Regions from separate parts of the Xenorhabdus santafensis genome, predicted to be linked through region 4. Evidence: predicted binding sites of a transcription regulator. Region 4 holds the regulator's gene; each other region holds the start of a gene.
What was found. Region 4 encodes PurR, which represses purine synthesis genes. Its sites were predicted from a motif close to CANGCAAACGTTTGCNTG; they were not measured.

Region 1 (8,309 bases), on a different contig from region 4:
AAACCACCAATTGCAACTTTGAAAAATTCAACGGTTGCACCCGTGACAGTAAAGACCATCGTTCCCATGGCAATTGCCACGGCAAATTTCAGCGCCACCAGACCAGAAGCATCGTTCATCAACGCTTCACCTTCCAGTACGCTCATCATATTTTTAGGGATGCGTCCTTTTCCAACAATTGATGACAATGCAACCGCATCGGTTGGAGATAACACTGCCGCCAGTGCAAAAGCCGCAATGAGTGGAATACTCGGCAACAGCCAGTATATAAAATAACCAATACCGACAACCGTCACCAATACTAAGACTAAAACGAGAATGAAAATTTCACGCCCATGCTGAAAAAATTCTCTGGTCGGTGTTTTCCAACCATCAACAAACAACAAAGGAGGGATAAGTAAAACGAGGAATAATTCAGGATCGAAAGTAACGTGTAAACCAAAATGAGGCCAGGCCAGCAACGCTCCCATTGCTATTTGCACTATCGGCAAGGGGACACGGAACGGGATCACCTTAGTAAGAACACCAGAAACTGACACCACCAAAATCAAGATCAAGATAGTAAAGAATATTTCCATGTTACCCTTACAAATTGCCAAAAATCCGTCGGTGAAAAGATTGTGACTCTTTTTTAGCTTTAATAACAGCGCTAATAACCACAATTATTACAGTTATTACAGAAAATCAAAAAACAATCACATTGAGAATCAAGGAACAGCAACCCATTTATCTATTTTATACTTATCAGCAGGGAAATGTTGAAAAATTAGCACATTTTGCAATGCATCCGCCTATTAAGAGATGCTTTGCTAAATGCCCTACCCATCAATTCCATTCAAGAAAAATTCTTTTTCTTTCAATTGATTAATAAAAATCACATAAGGGTGATTATTTTTCATTCTACCATTTCGCATAAAAAATAGAGCGAAACACTTCACTAACCAAGAAGATAGGGCAATGCCGTCAAAAAAGTGAGGCATTAAAATCAAATATAACTGAAAGCATTATGGCCCCAAAGAGCACTTATTGACTGAACGCGTATAATTATAGAGGAAAATAAAGCATGATATTTGGAAGAATAAAAATAACATCTTATCTCAAAATATTTATCCTAATTGTCAGCTCGACACTATTAGCGGCTTGTTTTAGCACTGCTCCCATCAATAAAACCAACACCTATGCAGAAATACGCCGTACTGGTTTCGGCATTCCACATATCAAAGCTGAAAATTGGTTTGGATTGGGTTATGGCTATGGTTATGTCCAGGTACAAGACAACCTTTGTACCATGGCGGATTCTTTCCTGACTTACCGTGGCGAACGCTCTCTGCACTTTGGCGGGCAAGCCATTCTGGCTTATGACGGAATAACAGGGAAAGCGCAGAATCTGGATTCTGATTTTTATCATCGGCATATTCTTTCTGAAGATATGCTAAATCGCATGATCCAAGCTCAACCGAAAGAAATCAAACAGCTCGTTTCAGGTTTTACCACAGGCTATAACAAATACCTTCGAGAATTGCCGCTTCATGCTGAAGCTCACCAAGCCTGCCGCAATCAGGAGTGGGTTCAGCCGATTGATGAGCTGGATGTTTACCGACGCATGTATGCTGCCGTATTCACGAAGGGATATAATTTAATGCTCCCCAATATTGCTCACGCCCAACCCCCCGGCGTCTTATCAACAACGAATGTTTCAGGATCATCTGCGTCAATCGCTTCATTCCACTTAAACAATCTGGAAGACAGAGGGGTCGGCAGTAATGCCTATGGATTTGGTACACAAACCACCCATTCAGATTCTCCTTTGTTGGTTGGCAACCCTCATTGGTATTGGTTCGGCCCAGACCGGTTCTACCAAGCGCAATTTACCATTCCCGGTGAAATCAATGTCAGTGGTGTCTCGTTCTTAGGTATTCCCATCATTCAAATTGGTTTTAACGACAATATCGCCTGGAGCCACACCGTTTCGACAGCATCCCGCATGGGTTTTTACGAACTGAGTTTGGCGCCCGATGATCCATTGAGTTACCTCCGGGATGGCAAGAAAGTCAAAATGGAAGCCAATACGATTACTGTCCAAGTTAAGCAAGACTCTGGTTCTTTGGTTCCCGTAACCCGTACGTTGTATAAATCGGAATATGGCCCTTTGGTAAATCTTTCGCCATTACAGTGGGATACGAAAAAAGCATTTGCAGTCCGCGATATCAACCAAGAAAATTTTCGCTTGTTTAGAAGCTGGCTACGGTTTGATCAAGCCCGTTCTCTTGAAGAATTTATCGCTATTCAAAAACAAGAGTCGGCCATGCCTTGGGTGAATACTATCGCAGTTGGTCGTGGCAGCAATAAAGCTTGGTATGCAGATATGGGGCCTGTTCCTAACATTTCCCTTGAGCAAACAAAAAATTGTACCACGCAATCCCGCCAAGTCCTGGCTGCCAAATTAACGCCGGACATCCCGTTTTTTGACGGTTCACGCAGTGAGTGTGATTGGCAAAATGACCCCGATTCCGTTCAGGCTGGCGCGGTAGGCCCATCCCGAATGCCCAATTTGCTGCGCACCGATTATGTTGCCAATATGAATGACAGCTACTGGCTCTCTAACCCTCAATCCCCCTTGGTGGATTATCCTTTAGCATTTGGTTCTGATGGCAGTAAACCTATCAGTATGCGTACTCGTCTGGGTCACATCATGATACAAGAACGTTTGCAAGGCCACGATCAGTATCCGGGGAAATCTATCAATAATGAAATCATTCAGGACATGGTCTTGAACAGCCGTGCTCTGACTGCTGAGTTGTTTAAATCAGAATTTTTGGAGCAAGCCTGCTATTCACCGCAGGTTAATGTACAGCGTGATCCACTAAATGGAACAATCTTCCCTTCGCCTCAGCGTGTTGATGTTACCGAAGCCTGCCGTATATTAAGAGATTGGGATAATAGTGGTAATCTCTCCGCACGGGGAGCCCATATTTGGGATGGTATTTGGAATCGGCTACAAGTTTTGCCGGAATCTGTTTTGTTCGCCATTCCCTTTGACAAAAATGATCCCTTAAATACCCCACGCAAATTACATGCTGATAAAGAAACACTCCGACAAGCACTCGGCGCCACTGTACTGGGTTTAGCACACCAAGGATTACCTTTGGATGCACAACGGGGAGATTATGTTTCTTTGGTACGTGGTGATAAGCATGTTCCGTTATATGGTGGTTGCAGCAATGTCGGCTATTTCACGATTGCTTGTGTAGAATCTATCGATCTGACAAGCACTAATGTGAGAAGTAAACACGACTATGGCAATAGTTATACGCAACTGATTAGTTTCCCGAATAATGATGTCGAGGCTTATACCTCATTGTTAACTTCATTGTCAGACGATCCTGCTTCGCCGCATTATAGCGATTCCACTTGGATGTATAGTGCAAAGAAATGGCTACATTTGCCATTCAAGGAATCTGAGATTGCCGCAGATCCAAACTATCAATCTTTGATTCTGACAGATTAGTATCTGGTATTTATTCATAAAAACGACAAAGGGGTTTATTAAAAACCCCTTTTAATCAGATAGCCCAATTTCCCGCATAAAATACAACTAATATGATGGCAAGAATAACCGTACCGAGATTCAATTTACGCCATTCACCAGAAAAAATACGGCCCGCAACCAATGCGCTGAAGCCCAGCATAATTCCGGTAACAATATTGCATGTCAGCACAATAAACACTGCGCACAATAAGCCAGCCATCGCACTGACAAAATCATTAAAGTTCAGCTTGCGCACATTGCTCAACATCAATAGCCCCACATACATCAAGGCTGGTGCCGTTGCATAGGCAGGCACTAAATAGGAAAGCGGGGACAGGAATAAAATCAGCAGGAACAAAATACCCACCACAGAAGCCGTTAAACCGGTTTTCCCCCCGACTGCCGTTCCGGCGGCAGATTCAATGTAAACACCTGCCGGAGAGGAACCGATAGCCCCTGCGAAAATGCTACAGGCGGAATCCGCAGTCAGCGCCTTGCCACCATTGATAATTTGCCCTCTTTTATCCAATAAATTGGCCTGACTTGCCACTGCCTGAATGGTTCCCGTTGCATCAAATATTGCCGTCATGACCAATGCCAGCAGGCTCGGTAACACGGCTGGCTGCAAAGCGCCCATAATATCCATGCTGAACATCAGGGATAAACCGTCTTCTCCCACAGTCGGTACTTTGAAAAATCCTTGATACTTCACAGCCGGATCAAAAATCAAACCAATAACTGAAATCGCGATAATGACCAGCACAATGCCGCCGGGTACTTTTCTGCGTTCAAGCCCAATGATCCCCGCCAGCCCCAATAACGTCATAATAACAGGGAAGGAAGTCAACGAACCAAACGCAACGGGCAAACCTTCGTGTGGATTTTTAATTACCAGCCCGACACCATTGGCGGCAATCAACAATAGAAACAACCCAATACCAATACCGGCCCCGTGTGCTATATCCATGGGAATATTGCGTAAAATCCATGCCCGCACGCCTGTCACTGAAATCAATGTAAATATACATCCCATCAGGAAAACCGCGCCAAGTGCGACAGGAATACTGACTTGTTGCCCCAATACCAGACTGAAGGCGGTAAATGTACACAATGAAAGAGCGCAACCAATGGCCATCGGCAAGTTCACCCACAATCCCATCAGTAACGAACCGAGCCCCGTGACCAGACAGACAGAAATAAACACCGCAGTATGAGGAAATCCGGCCTGCCCAAGCATACCCGGCACCACAATAACGGAATAAACCATCGCCAGAAATGTGGTTAACCCAGCGAGAATTTCCTGGCGTACCGTCGATCCGCGCTCAGTAATCTTAAAATACTTATCGAGTTTGCCTTGAGTTGGAGCCTGCATGCCAGACATGTTTTTCCCCTGCTTTTTGTTGAGTGTTCCGCTTTGAAATCTACCACGATTTTCCACCACTCTTCCTGACGAAAACGATTACGTAGCAAGTTAACAAAAAGTTGATGCTGTACTTATTGGTTCAGTCATCCACGTGCGCAATCGTTTGGCTTTTTAGACGGAATGGCGAGAAAATTTTGAAGTGGGTGATTATCCGGTGAATCTGGGATAAGAATCAAGCGATAATCGCAAATTTTATGATGCGTTTTCTTATGAGAAATTAGATTTATTTAATCGCAATCAAACATCGTTATTTATGCCCTTCCCGCACAATACGTGAATACATAAAGAAAAGAGAATAATAAAAAATAATAACAATTAAATTTAAGTAGTTATGCATTCAGGTTTAATAAAAAAAAGGCGAGAAAAGTATCAAAATAGGCAAAAAATCAAATTATTATACTGCAAAATCACTATTTTCAGTCTTTAACTCTTAAATAAACCATAAGACCATCATATAGATTGTTATTGGGACAATAACAATCTATCAATAAACAGCATAACTCAGGATCGTATTTTAAAAATCACTTTAACCAAAAGTAAGGACATCATTGGCTTCAATTTTTATGTCTAACAAGGAAATATACATGTTAACTAAAAAACAAAATCGTAGTCGCTTTTTACGAACGGTGGAATGGTTAGGAAATGCTTTACCCCATCCAGTTATTCTTTTTGTCATCCTTATTGCTATTTTATTGGCGGCCTCAGCAATCGGGCAATATTTTAATATTTCAGTCATTGATCCTCGCCCAGAAAATGCAAAAGGCCGGGCGGCGGATGGCTTGATTCATATCGTAAGTTTGCTGGATGCAGATGGCATACGCAGGATTTTATCCAATCTGGTCACTAACTTTACAAGCTTTGCCCCACTGGGTACGGTGCTGGTTGCTTTTCTGGGTGTCGGCATTGCAGAACGTGCTGGCCTGCTTTCCGCCCTGATGCGTTTAGTCGTAATGAAGGCCCCGCGCAAACTCACTACATTAGCCATTGTATTTGCCGGTATTATGTCCAATATGGCAGCAGAACTGGGCTATGTAGTGTTAATTCCATTAGCCGCAATTATTTTCCATTCCCTTGGCCGTCATCCACTGGCCGGGCTGGCAGCCGCATTTGCTGGAGTTTCAGGGGGATATTCCGCCAACTTGCTATTGGGTACGATCGATCCACTGCTTGCAGGTATCACGCAACAAGCGGCCCGGATTATTGATCCTAACTATATCGTTGGCGCTGAATCTAACTGGTATTTCATGTTTGCCAGTACCTTCCTGATTTCTATCCTTGGCTATTATGTGACTGAAAAAATTGTTGAGCCCCAGCTTGGCCCCTATAAAAGCGAATTGGATGAAAATGAAAATGCACTCATACATTCAGCAGAAGTCACGGCTCTGGAGAAAAAAGGGCTCGTGGCCGCATCACTGACATTACTTGTATTAACTGCGCTTGTATCATTAAGTGTTGTGCCCGAAAACGGTATTTTAAGAAATCAGGAAACAGGGCTAGTCAGTAATTCTCCCTTCCTGAAATCCGTTGTTGTCTTTATTTTCCTCTTTTTTGCCATTCCCGGCATGGTATATGGGTTTGTCGCCAAGACAATGAAAACCAGCAAAGATGTGGTGGACGCAATGGCACAAGCCATGAGTACGCTAGGTCTGTATCTGGTTATTATTTTCTTTGCCTCCCAATTTGTCGCTTTCTTTGGTTGGACAAATATCGGTCAGATTATCGCGGTAAAAGGGGCCAATTTCCTCAATACCATCAACTTAAATGGTGGCCTGCTATTTATCTTCTTTATTATTATTTGCGCATTCATCAACCTGATGATTGGTTCAGCCTCTGCGCAATGGGCTGTTACCGCCCCCATTTTTGTCCCTATGCTAATGCTGGCAGGCTATGCCCCGGAAACTATTCAGGCGGCCTATCGTATCGGGGATTCAGTTACCAACCTCATTACGCCAATGATGAGTTATTTCGGCCTCATCGTGGCTATTGTCGTGAAATATAAAAAAGATGCAGGGATCGGAACACTCGTTTCCATGATGTTGCCTTATTCCCTGATATTTATGGTGGGTTGGTCACTGTTTTTCTACATTTGGGTATTTATTCTAGGCTTACCTGTCGGGCCTGGTTCACCTATTTATTACAGTCCGGCGAATTAACTGCCCTACAAGCTAAAACAATGTTTTTAAGCTTATGCCTTCCAAGTTGCAGCCTTATCGGCTGCAACTTGCAGTTTATGGGCGACTATAGCTATATAACTGCCGGGCAACCTGAAAAATAGGATCTGCCATGAAGACATCTTTTATCCCAGCCTCTTTTACATCCTCTGCTTTTCCCGATGATTATCGCCAAAAAATTCGCCTGATGAAAAAAGCCATGCGCCAGCAAATTGGTGATGTCGAAAGCCTATTCAGGCAGGTCTGTGACAAAATAGAATACGAACTTTCTGATGCCCGGCAAGATGAAAAAAACACCGGCAGCGCCTGGCCTGAAATCTCGTTACATGACCTAATAAACAACCGAGTGCCAGCAGAAATACACCAAAAAATTAAACGCCGTGGATGTTTGATTGTCAGACAAAATTTTCCTCGGGATACCGCACTGGCATGGGATAGTTCCCTGCTTGATTACCTTGAGGCAAATAATTTTGATGCCATTTATCATGGCGAGGGAGATCGCTATTTCAGCAACCTTGAAGCATCCCGCCCGGAAATTTATCCCATTTATTGGTCTCAGGCACAAATGCTGGCCCGGCAAAGCCAAGAAATTGCCCATGTACAAACATTCCTTAATCACCTGTGGAAATTTGAATCGGAGGGGATACAGTGGTTTGAACCTGATGTCAGTATGATTTATCCCGATCGCATTCGCCACAGACCACCAGGGACGACATCCAAAGGGCTGGGAGCCCATGCAGATTCTGGCGCACTGGAACGTTGGCTCCATCCTACTTATCAAAAAGTGTTCAGGAATATCTTTCATAATCGATTTGCACAATACGATCCTTGGGATGCGGCCTATCGCCCTGAAATGAACGAATATGAGCTGGATAACGTCACCCGGTGCTCGATTTTCCGTACCTTTCAAGGTTGGACAGCGCTTTCAGATATGCAGCTCAATCAGGGGCTTTTGCATGTTGTTCCTGTTCCAGAAGCAATGGCTTATTTACTGCTGCGCCCTTTGTTAGACGATGTACCTGACGATGAGCTTTGCGGTGTAGAGCCAGGCCAAGCACTGCCCGCGCCCGAAAAATGGCACCCTCACCTTGTTCACGGATTATGCAGCATTCCATCACTACAAGCCGGAGATTCTGTCTGGTGGCACTGTGATCTCATTCACTCTGTTGCTCCTGTAGAAAACCAG
Region 2 (8,309 bases), on a different contig from region 4:
CTGAACTTCCCGCAAGGTATAGTCCGTCTCCAATGCCAATGTCTGCCGGGCAGATTGGCTGATGACCAGATGCGTTTCAATCCCTTCTAAAGGCTGCAAAACCTGCAATAACCTGACGCCATAAATCGCACCACTCGCCCCTGTCAGCCCGACAATCAATTTTTTCATGCTTTCCTCTGAGATCTGGGTTTATACCCTATGGATTTCAAGATGCGTTGCGGCGGCAAGGGAATGGCAAACTCGTCGGGAACGAATTTGCCCGGCCAAAGACTGGCTTCCGGCGGGAGGCTGGAGCCTTTCAGTAACCTCCGGACGCGCTGCTGTCTGTGCGACCGGAGTAAATGAACGCAGGCAACTTGAAAGACGACGGGTATATAACTTATATGATAATAAAGATATTATCCTTCATTATATATTTCCAAATTCTCAATTTCGCTCTGCCCGCGTACTTTATTGGCATCATCCTTACGCAGGTTTTCCAAATAATCCAAGTAAATCTGGTCAATGTCTTTTGTGACATAGATACCATCAAAAACAGAACATTCGAATTTTTCTATGTCCGGATTCTCTTCCCGCACGGCCTGAATGAGATCTTGCAGATTCTGATATATCAGGGCATCCGCACCAATGAGCTGGCGAATTTCATCCACTTCTCTACCGTGGGCAATCAATTCATTGGCGTTTGGCATGTCAATCCCGTATACATTCGGGAAACGCACTTCCGGTGCTGCCGAAGCAAAATAAACTTTTTTGGCTCCTGCTTCACGGGCCAGTTCTACGATCTGTTCTGAGGTTGTCCCGCGCACAATGGAATCATCCACCAGCAACACATTTTTGCCGCGGAATTCAGCACGGTTAGCATTCAGTTTGCGGCGAACTGATTTACGGCGCTCTTGCTGGCCGGGCATAATGAAAGTGCGCCCCACATAGCGATTTTTGACAAAACCTTGCCGATACGGTTTATCAAGGATATGGGCGATTTCCAGTGCTATGTCACAGGATGTTTCCGGTACAGGGATCACAACATCAATATGCAAATCTTCCCATTCACGGGCAATTTTTTCGCCGAGCTTTCTCCCCATCCTCAAGCGGGCGTTATATACGGAAATTTTGTCGATAAAGGAATCTGGGCGGGAAAGATAGACAAATTCAAAAAGACAAGGAGTCAGTGAAGGGTTTTCGTCACATTGACGGGTGAATAGTTGCCCATCTTCCGTAATGTAAATTGCTTCTCCGGAAGCCACATCACGCAGAAATTCAAAGCCGAGCGTATCCAGTGCCACACTTTCCGACGCGACCATGTATTCATGTCGACCGTCTTCCAAACTACGTTTTCCCAAAACCAAGGGACGAATGCCATGTGGATCACGAAAAGCCACTAACCCATGACCAATGATCATGGCAACACAAGCGTAGGCACCGCGGATCCGTTTATGCATTTTCGCTATTGCCGCGAAAATATCGTCTGGCTCCAGAGGAAAATGAGGGAACTGTGTCAATTCATCAGCAAAGATATTCAGAAGGATCTCAGAATCTGACGTTGTGTTGACGTGGCGACGGGCATTTTCAAACAGCAGTTTTTTTAATTCATGTGCGTTTGTCAGGTTGCCATTATGCGCCATCGTGATACCAAAAGGCGAGTTCACATAAAAGGGTTGCGCTTCAGATGCACTGGAACTGCCCGCAGTTGGATAACGAACATGCCCGATACCAATAGTTCCCTGTAGACGTAACATGTGCCGTGTTTCAAATACATCTTTGACCAACCCATTGGCCTTACGTAAACGGAATTCATTGTTACTATTAATAGTTGCAATGCCTGCTGCATCTTGCCCACGGTGCTGAAGCACCGTCAATGCATCATAAATCGACTGGTTAACCGGTGTAAAACCGACGATACCGACAATACCGCACATGTAGTCTTTCCTCATCAGCCAAGCGGAGAGGCGTTATCTCTCCGGCAAAAAACTCGACGCATTTTGCAGGTAGTCAAAGAACCACCTGATGATTTGACTGAACTGTGGGATTAGCTGAGATTGTTGCCAATCCTGACTTTTGGGAAGCGAGGTAAATGAATCTGCGACAAATAAAATAGCAGATACGATTAGCACGCCACGTAATGCCCCAAAGCAGACCCCCAGAACGCGATCAGTTCCCGACAGGCCAGTTCGTTGAACAAGTGAACCAATAACATAGTTAACGACTGCACCAACAATCAGTGTTGCAATGAATAGAGTCACGATTGCAACGCCATTACGCACCAGTTCATCTTCCAAGCGGGTGAAATACGCCGCCAAGTAAGTATAGAAGTGGCTTGCAACAAAGAAAGCACAGCCCCAAGTTATTAACGAAAGTGCTTCACGAACAAAACCACGGATCAAACTAACCAGTGCCGAGAAGCCAATGATGGCAATAATTGTATAATCAATCCAGACCATATTTTAATCCAAAAAAGGCTCCCGACTTTCAAGTCGGGCGCATTCTAACAGAAAACGAAAACGTTTGCGCAGTAGATTTATCAAACTAATAAAAATAATTTTTTATGCTTTCACAGGGCATTTATGGGAAGTTTTTAACCTCCCATGAGTGCCCATCTGATTATGGCTTGTAACTTTTAACCTGCCCCTGTAATCCCGTAATCTCCCTTAATTCAGATAAGATAGATTCAAGTTTTTGCCTTGACGCATTCGGGCCTACATAAATTCGTGTCAACTGCCCCTGAACCGGAGAAGCCGGAGCGGTGTATACCTGATGCCCGGAAAGGCGTAATTTCGCCACAATTTCATTCACTTTGTCCGCATTTTTCAATGCGCCAAGTTGAACAACGTATGCCGACGCTTGCGGAGCCTGCTCTGCGAGCTTTGGCTTGGCTTCTGATTTAGTTTCTGATTTAGCTTCCGGCTTCGTTGCAGAACGAGACTCAGCCTTAGCCTGTGGATTATTTTCCACTTTTGGCTGAACAGGTGATTCCGTTTTCCCCGTTTCCCTCAGATCTTTCGGAGTAAGCACAGGAGGCTGTGTCACCGGTGCGGTTTCTGAAGGTACAGCACCAGAAAGTATATCTGTGCCTGATTGTTCCTGGGACTGGTTCTGCGTTTGCATCGCTTCTGCCGCCCCTTCCGGTGGTGTGGACGGCATGCTTTGTGTCAATGGCGGGATAGAATCAATATTTTCTTCATCGCCAAGTTTTGACACCAATGGAATAGAAGCAAACTGGTTTTCGTTATATTTCTTATCGCCATCAAATATCATCGGCAACACAATAATGCCCACTGCTACAAGAACGATGGTGCCGACCAAGCGATTTTGAAATTTACTGGCCACGTCCCTTCTCCTTCTCCAAAGCCTCCATGACATGAGCAACTGTATGGAAAGAGCCACAAACTACAATGATATCCTGCTCTGACGCATCTTCCATCGCTTGCTGCCATGCTGATTCTACTTCTGCGAACGTCTGAACCTGCGCAGACTGTGCCAGGTTTTCGGCCAATGCCTCAGCTTCAGCACCCCGCAGTTCATGCAAGGATGCACAATACCATTCCTCAATTTGCTGAGACAGGCAGGCAAGTGTGCCAGGAATATCTTTATCCCCCAGCATGCCAACTACACCACGGATCTTGCTGCCCGGAGTGCGTGGTAATTCCGCCAGCTTCTGCACCAGATAACCTGCGGCATGGGGATTATGTGCAACATCCAGAATAATCCGCGGTGCCTCTCTGACAATTTGGAAGCGTCCCGGTAACTGGGCGTTTTGTAACCCCGCATGGATAGCTTTTTCGTTAATTGCCCGGCTGATTTTATCATCCTGCTGCAATAGGCAGTGAATCACGCCCAATGCGGTAGCCGCATTTGCTAATGGCAAATTGGGTAAAGGCAGTTCATTAAATTGCTGATCAGCCGTTGCCCAACTCCAGCTTTCTCTATTTTGTGTGAAGTGCCAATCTGCATCACGACGAAAGAGCTTGGCACCCAACTCATCAGCCACTTCGGCTATCGAGCGTGGCATATCTGCTTCACCCACTACCGCAAACCGCCCGCGACGAAAGATACCCGCTTTTTCGCGGCCTATCAGCTCGCGATCAGCACCAAGCCAATCAATGTGATCCAGTGCAATGCTGGTAATGGCCGCAATATCCGCATCTACGATATTTGTTGCGTCCAGACGCCCGCCTAACCCAACTTCCAATATCACCACATCAAGCTCAGCTTCTTTAAAAAGCTGTAATGCAGCCAAGGTGCCATATTCGAAATAGGTTAATGAAATATCGCCTCGCTGAGCTTCTATACCCGCAAAGACCCGGCAGAAGTCTTGCTCTGTCGGCTCCTTGCCCTGAATGCGTACCCTTTCGGTATAGCGCACCAAGTGTGGCGAACTATATACGCCAACTTTAAGCCCAGCGGCCAGAAAAATAGATTCCAGAGTATGGCAGGTTGTTCCCTTGCCATTAGTACCTGATACCGTAATGATTTTTGGCGCAGGCTCCAACAAACCCAATTGTCTGCCGAGTTTGCCCACGCGTTCAAGCCCCATATCAATGGCTTTGGTATGCAGGTTTCCCAGATAAGAAAGCCACGTCATCAATGGCGACGTGGCTTGAGGAATTTGCAAAATATCAGACATCGTCTTTATTAGTGTTGATGTTTATATCAGCCTCAATATCAGCAGGTTCAACGACAATTTCTGTCACTGGTTCTGCTTTTGTTCCCGGCTGTGGTTGATGAGTCATCATTGCAAGCAGGCTGGCGATTTTATCACGCATTTCTGGGCGGCGAACCACCATGTCAATCGCGCCTTTTTCCAGTAGGAATTCGCTGCGCTGGAAACCTTCCGGCAATTTTTCACGAACTGTTTGCTCAATGATGCGAGGGCCGGCAAAACCAATCAGTGCCTTAGGTTCAGCAACATTAATATCACCAAGCATCCCAAAACTTGCCGATACCCCACCCATTGTTGGGTTAGTCAAAACGCAAATATAAGGCAGGCCACGAGCTTGCATTTTTGCCAGCGCGGCACTGGTTTTTGCCATTTGCATCAGTGACAGCAGCGACTCTTGCATGCGTGCACCGCCACTGGCTGTAAAGCAGACAAGCGGGCAGTTATCTTCCAGAGCCTGTTCAACCCCGCGAACAAAGCGTGCCCCGACGACAGAGCCCATTGAACCACCCATAAAGTCGAACTCAAATGCACCTGCCACTACAGGCATTTCATGCAATGTCCCTTTCATGACTATCAGGGAGTCTTTTTCCTGAGTTAACTTTTGAGCAGCAACCAGACGATCTTTATATTTTTTGATATCGCGGAATTTCAGGATATCCTTCGGTTCCAATTCGCTACCTAATTCTGTGCCAGTGCCTTCATCCAAAAATGCAGCCAGTCTCTGGCGAGCTGAGATACGCATGTGGTGGTCACATTTAGGACACACCTCAAGATTGCGCTCTAACTCAGCACGATAAAGTACCTGACCACAACTATCGCATTTTGTCCAAACCCCTTCAGGTATACTTGCCTTGCGGGTTTGCATAATTTTGCTTTTATTTAGAATCTTTTCAATCCAGCTCATTAATGAACCTTTCCGTCTGAATCTGGCTAATGCCAGCTTTTGTTTTACGTGCCATTAAACCACAATGCTATTGCCGTGTGGATAAAAAACTGCTCGAAGCCGTTAATGATAGCTTTAACTATCTACTACTCATTATTTACTGCGTACGATTTACTACGTACGATTTATACGCGCTATTTACTGCCTACTGCATTGTCTGATAGCAACTCATTGTTATTAATCATCGATCGTTACCAACAACTCATTGCTATCAACTAATTACTCGCTATCGACGACTTTTTTCGATGCAGCGCGACGATGACGCCAGACTTCGATGACGCCAGGAAGTATAGAGATAAAGATAATCGCGACAATCAACAGTTTCAGATTTTGCTGTATGATTGGCATATCTCCGAACAAATAACCAGCATAAGTGAATAATAGCACCCAGATAAATGCACCGATGACATTATAAGTGGCAAATTGCCGATAAGACATTTTTCCCATACCTGCAACAAACGGTGCAAATGTTCTAATAATTGGGACGAAACGAGCCAAAATTATGGCCTTTCCACCATGTTTTTCATAAAATTCATGGGTTTTGTCGAGATAGCTACGGCGGAAAATTTTCGAATTTGGGTTGTTAAACAATTTCTCACCAAAAATGCGACCAATGGTATAGTTTAACGCGTCACCAATAATCGCAGCCGTAATCATCAAGGCTACCATTATATGCACATTAAGATCGTTAGAATCTAATGCAGATAATGCACCCGCCACAAATAACAGGGAATCTCCCGGTAAAAATGGCGTAACAACCAATCCCGTTTCACAAAAGATAATCAGGAATAAAATTCCGTATACCCAATCACCATAGTTGGCAACCAACTCCGCCAAGTGTGCATCTATGTGCAAAATGAAATCGACAATGAACTTAGCAAAATCAACAAAGTGAGCTAAAAACTCCATAATTTTCCTCGTTATGACCGAACATCCCTGTCACATTTTGAAAATGTCAGATTAAATCATCAGCCAGAAATAGCGGCCCCATTATGGGCTTCGGTAAACCAAAGTGCTCAGGATAATCCACCGCGACTAAATACAAGCCTTCAGCTTTGGCGGTTGCTGCCGCTTTTGTCCTGTCTTTCAGTGCCAGCAGTTCTGCCATCCAACCAATATCCTGATTGCCGCAACCAATTTCCAGTAAGCTGCCGACAATATTACGCACCATATGATGTACAAAGGCGTTCGCCTTGATGTCCACGACAATATAGTGACCATGTCGGCTGACATTTATGTGCATCATATTTCGCCACGGCGAATTTGACTGGCATTGCACAGCCCTGAAAGAGGTAAAATCATTCTCTCCCAGTAAACTCTGTGCCGCTTCATGCATTTTTTTCTCATCCAGTGGATAGTGAAAATGCGTGACGCCCCGTGCCAATACTGCCGGACGATAGCGATGGTTGAAAATCACATAGCGATAACGGCGAGCGGTTGCACTGAAACGAGCATGAAATGCCTCATCCACCGTTTTGACCCAACGCACCGCAATATTCGGCGGCAAATGGGTATTGACTCCCATTGTCCACGCGGCATCTTTGCGCTGTGCAGAGGTTTCAAAATGTACAACTTGCCCTGTTGCATGCACTCCAGCATCGGTTCTGCCTGCACAAAAAACAGAAATTGGCTCATTCGCGACTTTCGAAAGCGCTTTTTCCAAACATTCCTGTACGCTTTTAACTTCTTGCTGACGCTGCCAACCATAATATCGGCTGCCATCATATTCAATCCCCAGTGCAATTTTCACTTTTTTTGCCTCTGGCATAGACTGATTCAGCTCTGCCCCCGACATCAGTAAAATTGCTCCTGCATCAGTTTCTCTGCGACTTCAACCGCCATCAGAGCACCACCAAAGTGAATATTATCTGCAACCGACCAGAACTGCAGCATTTCCGGCATGCCATAATCATTACGCAGGCAACCAATGCTCAGATTATTATTACCTGAAGCATCTGTTACTTGAGTTGGATAATCGCCCTCTTCTGAGACCTGAATTTCTTCAATACGTTCAAGTTCTTCCCGCGCTTCTTCTATGCCAACCGGGCGCAATGTCTCCAAATTCACCATCTGAGCAGTGCCATAAAAAACCGAAGATTGAACACAATTCACAGATACAGGCAAACCATCATCCTGCAAAACCTTGCGGATTTGGTCAACAATACGGCGTTCTTCACGCACAGTACCTTCATTATCGGGTAGTAAAGGCAGTAAATTGAATGCCAGTTGTTTGCTGAAACGGCCTTCATCCGGAGGGATACCGTTCAACAGACGAGCACTCTGCCCTGCCAGTTCATCAATTGCCGCTTTACCGTACACAGAAACCGGCAATATATTCGTCAGGTGTAAACGAGAAATACCCGCGGCATCGATTAATGGCTTGATGGAAGTTAAAACCTGACTTGTGGAACTATCCGCCACAGCAACAATATTACGATTGCGGTAATCCGCCAATACGTGCGGGTTAACCCCCGGAACAACCAAAGGAACATCCGGCTCTGCCGTAAACAGGCCGCTGCTGTCGATCACCAAACAACCTGCGTCGGTCGCTTTTTCAATGTGTTGGGCCGTTGCTTCCATCGTCGCAACAAAAAATGCGAGTTGCACTTGTGACCAATCAAATTCTTCCGCATCACGGACCGTGATGTTTTTGCCATTAAAACGTTTGATTGTTCCAACGCTTTGCTCACTGGCAAGAAGATGCAGTTC
Region 3 (8,309 bases), on a different contig from region 4:
CACGGACTATCTTCTCCCCATTCTTTAGGATGCCAAGAGTTGCTGACAGTCCGGAATACCCTTTCAGGATGCGGCATCATCACTGTAACTCGCCCGTCAAGGCTGGTCACCGATGTAATCCCGTTCACTGAACCATTTGGGTTTGCCGGATAGTTTTCTGTCACCATGCCGTAGTTATTCACGAAACGCAAAGCCACCTGCTGATGTTTTTCAAGTTCAGATAAACTTTGGCTGTTTCTGAATTCCACCTGGCCTTCACCATGAGCCACAGCAACCGGCAAGCGGGAACCGGCCATATCTTTCAAGAACAGCGACGGGCTGTCTGCCACCTCCACTAAGCTGAAACGCGCTTCATAGCGTTCTGAGCGGTTACGGACAAAGCGGGGCCAATGTTCTGTACCGGGGATCAGCTCATGCAAGTTAGACATCATCTGGCAACCGTTGCATACCCCAAGTGCCAATGTATCCGGTCTTGCGAAGAAGCTCGCAAAATCATCGCGTACCCGTGAATTAAACAAGATGGATTTCGCCCAGCCTTCCCCCGCACCGAGTACGTCTCCATATGAAAAACCGCCGCAAGCCACTAATGTCTGAAATTCAGCCAGTGAAATACGGCCGCTCAACAAGTCACTCATATGCACATCAACAGCTTCAAAACCTGCACGATGGAATGCGGCAGCCATTTCAACATGGGAATTGACACCCTGTTCACGCAACACAGCCACTCGCGGGCGTACTTGTTTTGCAATGTAGCAAGCAGCAATATCTTCCGCAGGATTGAAAGATAGTTTCACATTCAGGCCCGGATCTTCCACATCCTGTTTTGCCAGATGTTCTTGATCAGCACACTCAGGATTGTCACGCAGGCGCTGCATTTGCCAAGTTGTTTCCGCCCACCACAAACGCAATACACTGCGATTTTGACGGTAAACTTCCATATTATGGCTGGAGATAACGAAATCATCGCCAACCCGCGCTTTACCCAAATAGTGCACGCATTCGCTCAAGCCATAATCTGCCAGCAGTTTCTCAACCGGTTCCCTGTCAGTTTCACGCACTTGAATCACTGCACCCAATTCTTCGTTAAATAGTGCAGCCAAAATATCTTCATCAAATGCGCTGATATCCACCTTCAGGCCACAATGCCCGGCAAAAGCCATTTCAACCAGCGTTACCAGCAAACCACCATCCGAGCGGTCATGGTATGCCAGCAATTTCTGTTCTGAGATCAGTTGCTGAATTGCCTTGAAGAAGCCTGCAAGTTGCCCAACATCTCGGACATCTGCGGTTTTATCTCCCAATTGGCGATAAACTTGAGCCAATGCAGTCCCGCCCAGCGCATTGTGCCCTTTTCCAAGGTCTATCAGAAGCAAAGCATTGTCATCTTCGGTTGATAACTCCGGCGTCACGGTATAACGCACATCTTCTACTCGGGCAAACGCACTGATAACCAATGAAAGCGGAGAAGTCATTTCACGCTCTTCCCCATCTTGGTTCCAGCGGGTTTTCATTGACATTGAGTCTTTGCCTACCGGGATAGTCAATCCCAGCGCCGGACATAATTCTTCACCCACGGCTTTCACCGCAGCATACAAACCGGCGTCTTCACCGGCATGACCGGATGCTGACATCCAGTTAGCCGATAATTTTACCCGGTTTAAATCCTGCACATAAGCAGAAGCAATGTTAGTCAATGCCTCACCGACAGCCATGCGGGAGGAAGCAGCAAAATCCAGCAATGCGATCGGCGCACGCTCTCCCATAGACATGGCTTCGCCATAATAGCTGTCCAGACTGGCGGTCGTAACGGCACAATCGGCCACAGGGATTTGCCACGGGCCAACCATTTGATCGCGGGCAACCATCCCGGTGATGGAACGGTCACCTATTGTTATCAGGAACGTTTTTTCCGCAACCGCCGGCAAATGCAGAACACGTTTTACCGCTTCTTCAAGAGAGATATGTTTGCGTTCCAATTGCTGCCCTGATGCTGTCAAGATCTGGACATTCTTCAACATTTTGGGCGTTTTGCCGAGCAAGACATCCAACGGCATATCGATGGGTTGATTATCGAAATGGCTGTCATTCAGCAACAAATGACGCTCTTGCGTTGCTTCCCCAATCACTGCATAAGGAGCGCGCTCACGGCGGCACATTTCTTCAAACAGTGAAAGCTGCTCCGGTGCCACAGCCAGCACATAGCGCTCCTGAGATTCGTTGCACCATACCTGTAATGGGCTCATTCCCGGTTCATCATTGAGAATATTGCGCAATTCAAAGCGCCCACCCCGGCCACCATCATTGACCAATTCAGGCATGGCATTCGACAATCCACCCGCCCCGACATCATGGATAAACAAAATGGGATTTCTGTCACCCAATTGCCAGCATCTATCAATAACCTCCTGACAGCGGCGTTCCATCTCTGCATTGTCACGCTGCACAGAAGCGAAATCCAAATCGGCATCAGACTGACCTGATGTCATTGACGATGCCGCTCCTCCTCCCAAGCCGATATTCATACTTGGCCCACCAAGTACAATTAATTTTGCCCCGACCGGGATTTCTCCTTTTTGAACGTGTTCCTCGCGAATATTGCCAATCCCCCCGGCCAGCATAATGGGTTTGTGGTAACCACGCAGTTCGGTGCCGTTATGGGAATAAACCTTCTCTTCATATGTCCTGAAATATCCCAGCAATGCCGGACGCCCGAATTCATTGTTAAAGGCAGCGCCACCCAGAGGGCCTTCCAGCATGATATCCAAGGCACTGACGATTCGTTCAGGCTTGCCAAAATCTTCTTCCCACGGCTGCTCAAAGCCGGGAATTCTCAAGTTAGAGACAGAAAAGCCCACCAATCCAGCTTTGGGTTTGGCTCCCCGCCCTGTTGCTCCTTCATCACGGATCTCTCCCCCTGAGCCTGTCGCTGCGCCGGGCCACGGTGAAATTGCCGTTGGATGATTATGCGTCTCAACTTTCATCAGAATATGCGCGGGTTCTTGATGATAATCATAGGTACCGCTTGCAGGATCAGGGAAAAAACGACCGACACGAGAGCCTTCCATCACGGCGGCATTGTCTTTATAAGCGGAAAGAACATAATCCGGTGTCTGCTCAAATGTATTCTTGATCATCTTGAACAGCGACTTAGCCTGCGCCTGGCCATTAATCACCCAATCCGCATTGAAAATTTTGTGGCGGCAGTGTTCAGAGTTTGCCTGAGCAAACATGTAAAGCTCTACATCAGTCGGATTGCGCTCCATGGACTGAAAAGCCCGCACCAAATAATCAATTTCATCTGCAGCCAGAGCCAGCCCCAATTCAAGGTTGGCAGATTCCAGCGCTGCCCGGCCTGACTGTAAGATATCAATTTGCTTCATCGGGGCAGGTTGTTGGTGGGAAAACAGTATTTCAGCCTGTTCGAACTGGGTAAATACACTCTCCATCATGCGATCATGCAGCAACCCAGACAAGATTTGCCGCTGTGTATCGCTCATTTCATTACTCTGAATATAATAAGCAATCCCCCTTTCCAAACGGACAATTTTGTTCAATCCACAATTGTGAACAATTTCTGTCGCTTTGGATGACCAAGGGGATATTGTTCCCGGGCGAGGAGTAACCAACAGTAGTTGACCTTTGGGTTCATGTTCAGCCAAAGAAGGGCCATATTTTAACAGTCGGTTTAATTTCTCTCGTTCATCGCCCGTGATCGGAGCATTAGTCTCTGCAAAATGCACATATTCCGCATAGAGCTCTGTAACAGGAAGGCTCTTGTCTTGACATTGGGAAAGGAGCTTAGTAATACGAAACGCTGATAAAGCGGGAGAGCCACGCAGAATTTCCATAGTAATAGATTCTCTCATCTTAGAAGCAAAGCCTGACTGATGCCTCAGGGGAACTTTGCCCATTATAGAGGAATGTTTCACCCGACGAAACCGTTTGCGTGGTTATTTATTAGACTAATGATACATTTAGTAAGATTCCAAAATTGATTTAATAAGGTTGCACAACCCTATTTTGTTCAGCAAAATTCTCGATTACTGGAAATTTAACCATGCTATCATCTGGCGTTTCATATTGAGCCCAAACTGCACTGGTGAGAGATAACTATTTGAGTAATATAAAGATAAATTATTTTGTTATCGTTATTATCGCGCTCCTCTCCGCAGCAATCATTGGTCTGAACATCAATTGGCCCAATCAACAGCAGGAGCAGATAAACAAAATTTTGGCACGAGGAGAACTTCGGGTTAGTACTATCCGTTCACCTCTAATTACCCTTAACAACAAAAATGAGCCAACAGGTTTTGACTATGAATTAACCAAACGGTTTGCTGATTATCTTGGGGTTAAACTCGTTATTAAGTTTAGAACCAACATTAACCAGCTTTTTGACGATTTAAAGAATGATAAAGCCGATTTTTTAGCGGCAGGTCTTATCTACAATAAAGAAAGGCTATCCCAAACACGCACCGGCCCTGCTTATTCTTTAGTCTTACAGCAACTGGTCTATCGCAAAGGGACAGCACGCCCACGTTCATTTGCTGATTTAAACGGCAAGCTCATCGTCACCGCTGGCTCTGCCCATGCCAGTGAGCTGAAAAAATGGAAAGAGGAATCTTTCCCTGATTTGAGTTGGGATGAAACCTCGCACGAGAACACTCAGCAATTACTTGAGCAACTTTCTGATGGAAAAATAGATTATACAATCAGCGATTCAATCAGCCTGGCACTGCAACAGCGTATTCATCCCAATCTAGCCGTTGCTTTTGACGTTAGCGAAGAGCGTCCACTGACTTGGTATTTAAAACGCAATGATGACTATAGCCTCAACTCCGCCATGCTTGATTTTTTCAGTATGCTGGCTGAAAACGGCATTATGTCTCGGCTACAAGAAAAGTATTTTAGCCATGTTGGCTCATTCGATTATTTCGATACTATTTCATTTATTCGCGCAATCAATAAGTTATTGCCCACATACCAGACACTTTTTGAAAAGTATGCAGGTTCACTTGACTGGCAATTAGTCGCTGCAATTGCATGGCAAGAATCACATTGGGATCCGTTGGCTACATCCCCCACAGGTGTTCGTGGCCTGATGATGCTCACCCGCCCGACAGCAGAATGGGCAGGAATACGTGACCGCTTGGATCCAGAAGAGAGTGTAAAAGGCGGCATGGCTTATCTGCATTATTTAATGGAGCGCCTGCCAAAAACCATCCCTGAAGATGAGCGCATCTGGTTCGCCCTCGCCGCTTATAATATGGGATATGGGCATATCCTTGATGCCAGAAAATTAACTGCTGCACAAAAAGGCAATCCTGATAGCTGGCTCGATGTTAAAACTCGCCTGCCCCAATTAAGCAAGAAAAAATACTACACCAATACAACGTATGGCTATGCACGCGGCTATGAGGCTTACCGCTACGTTGAAAATATTCGGCGTTATTATTTGAGTCTGGAAGGATATTTGCGGGCAAAAAATAATCGTGAGAACACGGAGGAAAATAAAACTGAGATCACCTCAATCAGCGAACCTGAACCTGAGGCCAGTCAAAATGATAAGAACAAGGATAAATAATCTCTTTGATTTTCATTCGGTTATTATTATGTATTAGATAAATGGAATCGCTGGTTCAGGCATTTTACCTGTACTAGCCCATTATCTGAGCCAGTACATTTCGATAAATTAAGCCCTGCCGCTATGATAGCTCTTGTTGCTGATTCTTTAATTTCTTCAATGCCTTGTGCTGCTCCCTTCTTTGTTTAAAAAAAGCACTCAACATCGCAGAACACTCCTCAGCCAAAACACCGCTTGTAATTTCGACCTTATGGTTCATACCCGGATGGCGCAAAATATCAACCAATGATCCTGCTGCACCCGTTTTCATATCGCTGGCACCATAAACTAAACGCTGTATCCGGCTGTGTACCATTGCTCCCGCACACATTATGCAAGGTTCCAAAGTGACATACAGTGTCGTATTCAACAGGCGATAATTCTGTAATTGGCTGCCACCACGGCGCAGGGCTATGATTTCTGCATGTGCAGTTGGATCATGTTCGGTTATCGGGTGATTAAACCCTTCAGCAATAACTTTATTATCGGCAACCAATACAGCCCCAACGGGGATCTCACCTCGCTCTTGTGCTTGTATTGCCAAATCCATTGCCCGACGCATCCAATACTCATCGCTATATATTTCAGTTACTGCATGTATTTCTGTCACTACGCATTCTCTTACTTTTAAAAAACCGGGGATAGCAGGTCATTGTCACTATACATTTCGTCTTTCAAGCTGCTTCTTTGTTGACTGCAAAGCAACTTGAAATCCATTGCGTATATTATTTATTGCTCTTTATTCATTTCAATTAATTAATTCAGGCTCGACCTGAACTTCATCAAGAAAAGCATCAAGGAATTGCTTCATACGTTCTACTCTCTCGCGGGCTAATTTCCTGCCCGATAGAGTCTGAAAACCAGACTCTAACTTGAATAATTTGGTATAAAAGTGATCGATAACATAAGCCTTATCATCATATTCACGCTGTGTTGCCAGCGGGTCACTAACATCATACAACGAAGACCCCATGCGGCCGGCAGTATAAAAGCAGCGCCCGATACCAATCATACCCAAGGAGTCCAACCGATCCGCATCTTGTACAATTTTGGCTTCCAACGTTCTGGGGGTTATATTGGCTGAAAAACTATGGGCTTCGATAGCGTGACAAATATCCGCAATATCCTTCTCATTCCACCCCAGATTTTTCAATATCAATTCAGCTTTTTCTGCCGCCATGCGTGAAGCAAAGGGCCTGTTTGGTGAGTTTTTTTCAACACTCACACAATCATGCAATAGCACAGCCACAAAAACTAACTGCAAATTGCCAGATTCAGCTTCGCAAATTTGCTTGGCATTCAGCCATACACGATGAAGGTGGGCAATATCATGGGCACCATCATCACCTTCTATCGCCATTGGTAAAAGTTGTTGCGCTAAATCTGTAAAAGGTGAAAAAGATAACATAATCGAAGAGCCTCTTTTTATGTATATAATATCGACATAGATAAAAACAGAAGGATTAACAACCATGCTGACCGGCCTTAACCACATAACTCTGACTACTTCAAACCTGGAACATAGTTTGGATTTCTATATTAATCAGCTTGGATTCAGGCCGCATGTACGTTGGCAGAATGGCGCTTATCTGAGCCTCGGGGAGTTATGGCTTTGCCTTTCTTGCGATGAAACTAAACCAGCACAAGATTATACCCACATTGCCTTTACTATTTCAGTTGGCGATTTTTCTGCTTTCAAGAAAAAATTATTGGCTGCGGGTATACCGCAATGGAAAGAAAACCGCAGCGAAGGGGAATCAATTTACCTGCTTGACCCTGATGGGCATCAGCTTGAAATCCATGTCGGTTCGCTTGCCAGCCGCCTTGATTCACTCCGAACCAACCCTTACCAGGGATTGGTGTGGTATTAATATCCACTGCTGGATTGCTGCCGCCATAAATGGGCACCAACCAATGCTTTCCAAGGAGTGAAATCCGCCAACCATTCTTCTGCCTGCTCAGCGCTGACTTTTTCTTCTTGCCTGAGCAGATATTGAAGATTGCGCCTGACGGCAACATCGCCATGCAATGAACCATTCAGATAATTAAACCCTCTCAGCAAAGTATAATTTACTGTCCACATACCCACTCCCTTAATGGCAAGTAAATTATCCGTTAATTGTTGAGCCCCATTTTCCCTTTCTGGGATAACTAATTCGATTGCACCAGAATCAATAAGCCGACTGGCATTCAGTAATGCATTGGCTTTCCCGACAGAAAAACCACATTGGCGCAATTCTTGCTCCGAACACCGCATTACCTGCTGATAATCTGGATGACACAATAACCCTGACGAGTGTTGAGTGCCGATTGCCTGAATAAAACGACGCCGAATAGAAATTGCTGCACTTACGCTAATTTGCTGGCCTATGATTGCCCAACTTAATGCTTCAAAAGGGGTTGCTGATTGATAAATTCTTAGCCCTGCCTGTCTAGTAACTAGCTCTCCAATGACAGGATGCCCTTGATATAGGGATTCAAATTTCTCTATGGGCTGGTTCAGCCCCAACATATGTGAAGCCAGAATTGATAATGCATTATGTGATGAAAGAGTGTTATCACCATCAATATCAAGTTGTACTTGAGCGGTATTATTTTCAATTGCAATAGTCAAAAGGGCGGGAGTTCCGTGCCAAATAACGCCTTTTTTAATTTGGTTTTGCTGCACGACTTCAGACACCCCCAT
Region 4 (8,309 bases):
AGCTATATCACTCCAAAATATAAAAGCTACAGAAATTGTTCTTCTGTAGCTTTTTAGCTCTCTCAGAGACGTTTTCTACCTAGGGACTCTTAACCCTTTCTCAATACCTCGCGGACTGAAAACAACCTGCCACAATTGAATATCCCTGGCACGGAATGCACCTGCACAGGCATTCAGATAATAACTGAACATCCGTTTGAAACGTGGGCTGTAGTTATCTTCAATTTCATGCCAACTGGCAATAAACCGCTCATACCATGCCATGAGTGTCCGATCATAATCGGCACCAAAATTGTGCCAGTCTTCCATCACAAATTTTCCATTACTTGCCTTGGCTATCTTTGATATTGATGGTAAACAGCCATTTGGGAAAATATATTTTGTGATCCAGGCATCGGTTCCCAATTTATCACGATTGGAACCGATGGTGTGGAGAAGGAATATTCCGTCAGGTTTCAGATTTTTTTTCACAATATCAAAATAGTTGGCATAATTTTTGGGACCAACGTGCTCGAACATACCGACGGAAACAATGCGATCAAACTGAAAATTTAAATTCCGGTAGTCTTCAAGAATAATTTTTACATCCAGATCCTGACAACGCTCTTGGGCAAATTTCTGCTGTTCTGCGGAAATCGTCACACCAGTAACAGAGACGCCGTAGTTTTTCGCAGCATAAGCGGCTAAGCCACCCCATCCACAACCAATATCCAATAATGTCATGCCGGGGGAAAGCTGTAATTTTTCGCAAATCAGACGAAGCTTATGGGTTTGAGCCTCTTCCAATGTGTCAGCATCTTTCCAGTAACCGCAGGAATATTGCATATAAGGATCAAGCATGTGGGTAAAAAGATCATTGCCTAAGTCATAGTGTTCTTCGCCGACAATCCAAGCTCTTTTAGGAGACTGTAAATTAAATATGCGAGAAGTAACTATTCTTAAAATATCTTTGGCATTTTTAGGTATACGATGTTCTAAACCAGCCCGTAATATTTTATGAAAGAAAATATCAAGGCGATCACATTCCCACCAACCATCCATATAACTTTCACCCAGCCCCAGAGAACCTTCTTTTAATACCCGCTTATAAAAGTCAGGGTTTTTTATGCATATATCGGAAGGGCGCTTGCCGTTGATTTCAATATCAGCTTCCTGAAGTAATTCCTGAGCAATTCGATGCCAAGAGTCAGTTGTTGTGTTTTTACCTTCAACGAAAGATGAACTCATATACTCTCCAACATTTGTGTGGTGGAATTTTGAGGTATCACTTTTTAGCTGATTTTTATTATGTTAAAGCTATATAAACTTATCTGGAAATGATGAGAAAACTATAAAAAACCGCGAACGGTATTTTCATCCTGAAATGAAAGGGAGCTTCACTGCCCTGAAAAACCTCAAGTTCCAAGTTTTTAGAATAATGAATCGGTATGAGTATATGAGTGAAACAACATTTAAACAATCGACAAAAGGTCACACATTAGCGTGACCTTTAGATAATAATGTTCTTAGATATTATTTTTTAAAAAATAGCATTATTTGCTTAATCATTTTTTTTGGTTTTTTTCTTTTGTAACCAATAGCCAAACGCCATCGGCACAATAGTGGAAACCATAACTGTTGTTGTCGAAAGGAGAGGATTATTCATAAAAATAGAAACAATCATACTTGCGAAAAAGCACAGACCCAGTTGCAGAGCATTTTGTAATGCGGCGGCCTTGCCACTGCTATTGGGGTAAACAGAAAGTGCGTTAGCCACAGCAATTGGATAGGATGCGCCGTTCATTGCAGCCATGATACAAAATGGAACCAAAATAGCCATAAATGAAGGTTCATTTAAAACGGAAAGCAAATAAATGATGAACATGCTCACCGAATAACCAATCAGCAGGAATGGAAATACCGTTTCGCTTTTCACTTTTTCCAGCAGGATGCGACAACCATATCCACCGATCATAAATGCCAGAGTTTGAGGAATGTAACTCAACCCAATATCGGTAGGGTTATAGCCCATATTTTCCAGAATTATTGGTGAACCTGTCAGCCAAGCAAAAAAACCAGCACTGCAAGCAGCATAAATCAACACGTTACCGCTAAAGACAGGTGAACGGAGCAATGCGAAGAAAGAAATTGATTTCTCATTGACATTGACTTCAGTGCTCTTGTTTTTCTTGGCTAGGAAAAATGTTGGTATCAACAATAAAAGTGTCACGATCATTAAAACAAGAAAAATGATTTTCCAGCCAGCGTGTGACAATAACCATGCGCCTAACAATGGAGCCAGGGCAGGGGAAAGGGCAACTAAAGGCATGATCATGGCAAAAACACGTTTAGCGCGCTCTGCATCGTACCTGTCAATGACCAGCGCCTGCCAAGAAACCGCTGCGGAACAAACACCTACCGCCTGAATAAATCTCAAGACAAGCAATTGTGTCGCATCAGTTATCCAAATCATACCCAAACAGCTAATGGAAAACAGAGATAATCCGATAATAAGTACAGGCTTTCTGCCTATGCGGTCTGACAATTGCCCCCATAAGAGCTGAGCAAAAGCAAAACCCGCAAGAAAAATACTGAGGCTTGCACTAATGGCATTTTCTGAGGTATCCAAATCTACTTTCATTGCACCAAAAGCAGGCAGATACATATCGATAGCCAAATAACCGAGCATGCTCAGGCCAGCGAGATAAAACATAAATGGAATTGAATTTTTATTTGTCGCCATGGTGTTCGTAACTTGATGTGGTAATTGATAAAAGAATACCCGACTTATTCTATATGGCATGATTTTTACTTGTGAAACGGTAATATTTGCACCATGCTGTGAAAAAAATTGAAAGGAAGATATATGTGGTCTGAATACTCTCTGGAAGTTATTGATGCTGTTGCCAGAACAGGAAGTTTCAGTGCGGCAGCATCAGAACTTCATCGTGTACCTTCTGCTGTAAGCTATACAGTAAAACAGCTTGAAGAATGGCTGGCAGTACCTCTATTTGAGCGACGTCACCGTGACGTGGACTTAACTGAAGCGGGAGCCATTTTTGTCAAAGAAGCTCGCTCTGTTATCAAAAAAATGCATCACACTCGGCATCAATGCCAGCAAGTTGCCAATGGTTGGCGGGGGCAATTTAGCATTGCCGTGGACAGGGTAGTGAAACCTGAGAGAACTCTCCGGCTCATTCTCGATTTTTATCGGCATTTTCCCGATATTGAGCTGTTTATTTACCCCGAGGTTTTCAATGGGGTATGGGATGCGCTGGTGAATGAACGGGTGGATGTTGCGATTGGTGCAACGCGGGCATCTCCCGTTGGTGAACGATATAACTTCAGGGACATGGGATTCATGCCTTGGTTATGTGTCGTCAGCCCTGAGCATGAATTGGCGTCAATATCGGGGAAATTAAATGACGATCAAATGCGACCTTATCCCAGTTTGTGTCTTGAAGATACTTCACGCAGTTTGCCTAAAAGGGATACATGGGCGTTGGATAACCAACGGAGACTGGTTGTCCCTGATTGGGATGCAGGGTTGAATTGCCTGATGGATGGTTTGTGTGTTGGAATGGTGCCCAAACATCGTGCATTGCCTCTTATCCGCAAAGGAAAACTGACAGCACTTGAACTTGAACAACCATTGCCTGATAGCCCATGCTGCTTGGTATGGTCGCAAAAAAGCCATTCACCAGCATTAAGTTGGTTATTTGATTATCTCGGGGATAGTGAAACACTTAATGCTGAATGGTTGCAAGAAAACTAACTGTCAGCGACGGTAATCGATAAAAGGCCCATCTGCGACGGAGCGCCGTTCAACAAGGCGTGGGTGAACTTCAATAGTTTGTGCATCTTCACGCTTATTGACGATCCTATCCAGTAGCATTGAGAAAGCCATTTGCCCCAGCCGTTCTTTGGGCTGGTGAATGGTTGTCAATGCTGGGGTAAAATAGCGGGCATTTCGGATATTGTCATAACCAATAATGGAAATGTCTTGTGGTACACGCAAACCTAATTCATCAGCGGCGCAGATTGCTCCCATTGCCATGACGTCGCCCCCGCAAAAAACAGCTGTTGGGCGGTGTTTCTGATTTAGGATCTTACACATAGCTTGGTAACCTGATTCTGGTTCGAAATCACCTTGCACAATCCACTCATCGCGAATAGCGATATTGGCCTCTTTCAGCGCCTTGAGAAAGCCTTGGTGACGCCCGCCACCTGTATTTCTTGCCAATGGGCCAGGAATGGAAGCAATATCACGGTGCCCGCGTTCAATAAGATAGCGACCAGCCAAGTAACCGCCATGAAAGGCATTGTCGATGATGGCATCGGTAAAATCCCCTCTGGACTCACCCCAATCCATTACTACCATAGGAATATTGCGATAGTCTTCTAACATGCCTAAAAGTTGTTCAGGATATTCTGAACACATAACCAGCAAACCATCTACGCGTTTTTGCGCCAACATGGCAAGATATGCTTTTTGTTTATCAAGGTTATTATGGGAATTACATAAAATCAGAGTGTAACCCTTGCTGTAGCAACTATTTTCAACAGATTCTATGATTTCAGCAAAATAGGGGGCTTCGCTGGATGTTGCCAATAATCCGATGGATTTTGTGTGGTTAACTTTCAAACTACGGGCAACGGCACTGGGAGAATAGTTCAGTTCTTTAATAGCAGCCCAAACTGCAGCCTTAGTATCTTCGGCGACGAAACGGGTTTTATTGATAACATGGGATACGGTTGTGGTAGAAACACCAGCGCGTTTGGCCACATCTTTAATCGTTGCCATGATAAAAAGGACTCCTGACCTTATGGTCTAAATTTATATATTCTAACTTTTCAAGTTGCTGATTGATTCGCCGTATCTGCTTGTCGATACGCTTTAACTTGAAATATAGATAATTGTTAATCGTTTACCAACATATTTATATATGAGGTGATGGGTTGGCAACAATTTAGCGATAAACATTGAATTTTGTCTGATCTAGCTCAAAAGTGAAAGTGATAATCGATGTTATAAAGAGTATGAATTTAAGTTGGTAGTATAATTTACAAACAATGCAGTAAATAACCATCTAAAATTATGGTGTTAGGTATCTTGCTTTTCACATTGAGGATGTTCTATGGATACAGATCTGAAGTTGGGATTGTTGGCTGCCGGTAGCGCATTAATCATGATTGTCTTTCTGGCAAGCCTTTGTCTTATTAATTGAGAGCTAGAAAAATAATTGACGTATAACACCGTTTGTATTTAGGGTTGGTTTTCTGACATTCATAATCAGAGAATGGAAGAAAACCAGCCCTTATCATTTCAAACTGGCATAAGAATCAATCTTATTAAGCCAGGTTTTCTTCAACAAATGCCCAGTTGACCAAAGCCCAGAAATGCTCCAGATATTGTGGGCGGGCATTACGGTAATCGATGTAGTATGCGTGTTCCCAAACGTCGACGGTCAGAACTGGCTTATCTTCGCCAGTCAATGGAGTTGCTGCATTGGAAGTGCTGACGATAGCCAAACTTCCGTCAGCTTTTTTGACCAACCATGTCCAGCCGGAACCAAAGTTTTTCAGTGCAGCGTCAGTAAATTGTTGTTTGAACTCAGCAAAAGAACCGAAAGCATTGTTGATGGCATCCGCTACTTTTCCAGTTGGTTCGCCACCGCCATTTGGTGACAGGCTATGCCAGTAAAAAGTGTGGTTCCAAACCTGTGCAGCATTATTGAAAACGCCGCCTTCAGATGTTTTGATGATTTCTTCCAGGGATTTTCCGGCAAATTCAGTATCTTTGATAAGATTATTCAGATTTACAACGTAGGCGTTGTGGTGTTTGCCGTAGTGATATTCCAAAGTTTCTGCAGAAATGTGTGGTTCCAGGGCATCTTTGGCATAAGGTAATGCTGGTAATTCAAAAGACATTGCATGCTCCTTTTTAATATCGGGTTTTCAGCTCTGTAGCCATGATTTTTAAGATTAATCATGGTCAGGGCAAATTTAGGATTATTATCTTGTTGCTATTTTGGTAATTATCTTAACAACTTTTCTGTCAAATAACAGGGAAAAAGATGCTATTTGGCAGAAGTTGGCGTAGATCTAAACTATCTGATGTATTTGATGTAGTTAATGTGATTAGTTGGAATAGAAATATTGAATGGTTATTTGTCTCAATTGCTGTTGAGGCACATCATGGCAAACACTTACCTTAGCAAAAACGTACTGTCCTATAGTAAAAATGGACTATGGTAAGGCCGTGTCATGACGAAACTTTATAGTGAAAATTGGCTCCAGAAAGTTCTCTGTAGAAAAATGAGCGTATAAAGTGGTATTCTAAATCAATCTTTTCTGATTCTGAAAATAGTGCTTGCAGTTTTAAGGAAGCAAAAATGACGACAACTAATACCAATACTAACACCGCTACTGATACAACTAAGGCGATCGTTGAGAAGATTGAGCGCCAAATTAAAGAAAACCCAATCCTGCTGTATATGAAAGGTTCTCCAAAATTGCCAAGCTGTGGTTTCTCGGCGCAAGCAGTACAGGCTTTGTCTGCTTGTGGTGAACGTTTTGCTTACGTGGATATTTTACAAAATCCTGATATCCGCGCTGAATTGCCTAAATATGCAAACTGGCCGACATTCCCTCAACTTTGGGTTGACGGCGAACTGGTTGGTGGCTGTGACATTCTGATGGCCATGTATCAGAATGGTGAATTACAGGCTCTGATCAAGGAGACTGCTGATAAATATCGTGAGCAGTCTGCAGAATAATCTGCTGAAATGATAAACCAGACCCCGTGCCTGCAATAAGCACGGGGTCTGATACTTTAGGAATCGTTTTCAGTGGAAGGTTCGGAAGGCAATGGCCAACCGCCGAGTCGCTTCCAGCGATTGACGAGTTCGCAAAAAAGTAAGGCAGTGCGATCAGTATCGTAAAGTGCGCTGTGTGCTTGGGTGCTATCAAACGGTATTCCCGCAGTGATACAAGCTTTGGCTAGAATTGTCTGACCAAGGACTAATCCACTAAGTGCTGCGGTATCAAAAGTCGCGAACGGATGGAATGGATTGCGTTTCAAACTGGAACGTTCAGCAGCGGCCATAACAAAACCGTGATCAAAACTGGCATTATGGGCAACCATAATTGCACGGTTACAATTCGTCTCTTTCATACCCTTGCGGATCATTTTGAAAATAGCATGCAGGGCAGTGTATTCACTGACCGCACCCCGTAGGGGATTTGTGGGATCAATACCGGTGAATGCCAGTGCAGCAGGATCAAGGTTGGCACCTTCAAAAGGGTCAATGTGGAAATGCAGCGTATCAGCAGGCATTATCCAGCCTTCTTCATCCATTTTTAAAGTAATTGCAGCGATTTCAAGTAAAGCATCTGTACGTGCATTAAACCCGCCAGTTTCGACATCAATGATAACGGGGTAATAGCCACGAAAGCGTCCACTTAGCAAGTTTTGATCGTTTTTATTAGACATCTGATTTTCAGTTCTTAATAACTTCAGGATTTTGTTTTTAACTCTGGAATAGCAAGTATTATGACAAAATTTGGCGCATCTTGCAGGGGTAATGCTGACCTAATTAAAAAGGGCAAGAAAATACGCCCTTTTTAATCTTGTTTGTATACTGCAAGTTACATTTTGAAATCTATTGGGGATTGAAAGGAATAAATAATCAATTTCCTAACGCATTGCTTGCGCTGCTGTTCTCGATGAGTTCTATTTTATAGCCATCAGGATCTTCAACAAATGCAATGACAGTTGTACCACCTTTGACTGGCCCAGCTTCACGGGTTACATTGCCACCAGCAACTTTGATGCGCTCACAAGTTGCAGCGACATCATCAACACCCAAGGCAATATGCCCAAACGCAGTTCCCATTTCGTAGTTTTCAACACCCCAATTGTAAGTCAGCTCAATAACTGCGCCTTCACTTTCGTCACTATAGCCAACAAATGCGAGAGAATATTTATACTCAGGGTTTTCACTGGTACGAAGTAAACGCATGCCCATTACTTGAGTATAGAAATCAATCGAGCGTTGTAAGTTGCCAACACGGATCATTGTATGGAGTAAACGCATGATTACCTCTTGATCTTTATTAGTTTTATTGCGAAACATTGCTTATTGTACAGCATGGCTTTATTGCAAATATAGTCTTAAATATGAACAAGTTACTATAATTTAACACAGTAGTCCTAGCCGTATACGCCTAATCAACTATAACACTTGTCTGCATAAAATAATTCAATTTGTCCTGCCGTTTATTTAGTTTCGTTTTGTTATTATTTTATTTTTAATTGTTATCTTATG

Region 1: the regulator PurR is predicted to act here: its motif matches at 4,978-4,995, upstream of FE392_RS14620 (NCS2 family permease).
Region 2: the regulator PurR is predicted to act here: its motif matches at 2,492-2,509, upstream of cvpA (colicin V production protein).
Region 3: the regulator PurR is predicted to act here: its motif matches at 3,932-3,949, upstream of purL (phosphoribosylformylglycinamidine synthase).

What each region holds. Positions count from the first base shown of each region.
Region 1 is NZ_VCDN01000059.1:29,932-38,240, forward strand. Features, by position in the region: gene FE392_RS14610 (Na+/H+ antiporter) at 1-578, opposite strand, end outside; gene FE392_RS14615 (penicillin acylase family protein) at 1,064-3,508, shown strand; gene FE392_RS14620 (NCS2 family permease) at 3,564-4,910, opposite strand; gene FE392_RS14625 (AbgT family transporter) at 5,537-7,105, shown strand; gene FE392_RS14630 (YbiU family protein) at 7,236-8,309, shown strand, end outside.
Region 2 is NZ_VCDN01000057.1:41,999-50,307, reverse strand. Features, by position in the region: gene FE392_RS14165 (UbiX family flavin prenyltransferase) at 1-168, opposite strand, end outside; gene purF (amidophosphoribosyltransferase) at 399-1,916, opposite strand; gene cvpA (colicin V production protein) at 1,950-2,438, opposite strand; gene dedD (cell division protein DedD) at 2,599-3,324, opposite strand; gene folC (bifunctional tetrahydrofolate synthase/dihydrofolate synthase) at 3,314-4,621, opposite strand; gene accD (acetyl-CoA carboxylase, carboxyltransferase subunit beta) at 4,614-5,561, opposite strand; gene FE392_RS14135 (hypothetical protein) at 5,667-5,819, shown strand; gene FE392_RS14130 (DedA family protein) at 5,820-6,509, opposite strand; gene truA (tRNA pseudouridine(38-40) synthase TruA) at 6,556-7,395, opposite strand; gene FE392_RS14120 (aspartate-semialdehyde dehydrogenase) at 7,395-8,309, opposite strand, start outside.
Region 3 is NZ_VCDN01000097.1:21,294-29,602, forward strand. Features, by position in the region: gene purL (phosphoribosylformylglycinamidine synthase) at 1-3,848, opposite strand, end outside; gene mltF (membrane-bound lytic murein transglycosylase MltF) at 4,115-5,584, shown strand; gene tadA (tRNA adenosine(34) deaminase TadA) at 5,706-6,233, opposite strand; gene FE392_RS17695 (HD domain-containing protein) at 6,372-7,031, opposite strand; gene fos (fosfomycin resistance glutathione transferase) at 7,096-7,494, shown strand; gene FE392_RS17705 (DNA-3-methyladenine glycosylase 2) at 7,491-8,309, opposite strand, start outside.
Region 4 is NZ_VCDN01000046.1:124,086-132,394, forward strand. Features, by position in the region: gene cfa (cyclopropane fatty acyl phospholipid synthase) at 76-1,227, opposite strand; gene punC (purine nucleoside transporter PunC) at 1,541-2,722, opposite strand; gene punR (DNA-binding transcriptional activator PunR) at 2,846-3,754, shown strand; gene purR (HTH-type transcriptional repressor PurR) at 3,758-4,783, opposite strand; gene sodB (superoxide dismutase [Fe]) at 5,332-5,910, opposite strand; gene FE392_RS12795 (Grx4 family monothiol glutaredoxin) at 6,375-6,758, shown strand; gene rnt (ribonuclease T) at 6,815-7,474, opposite strand; gene gloA (lactoylglutathione lyase) at 7,671-8,078, opposite strand.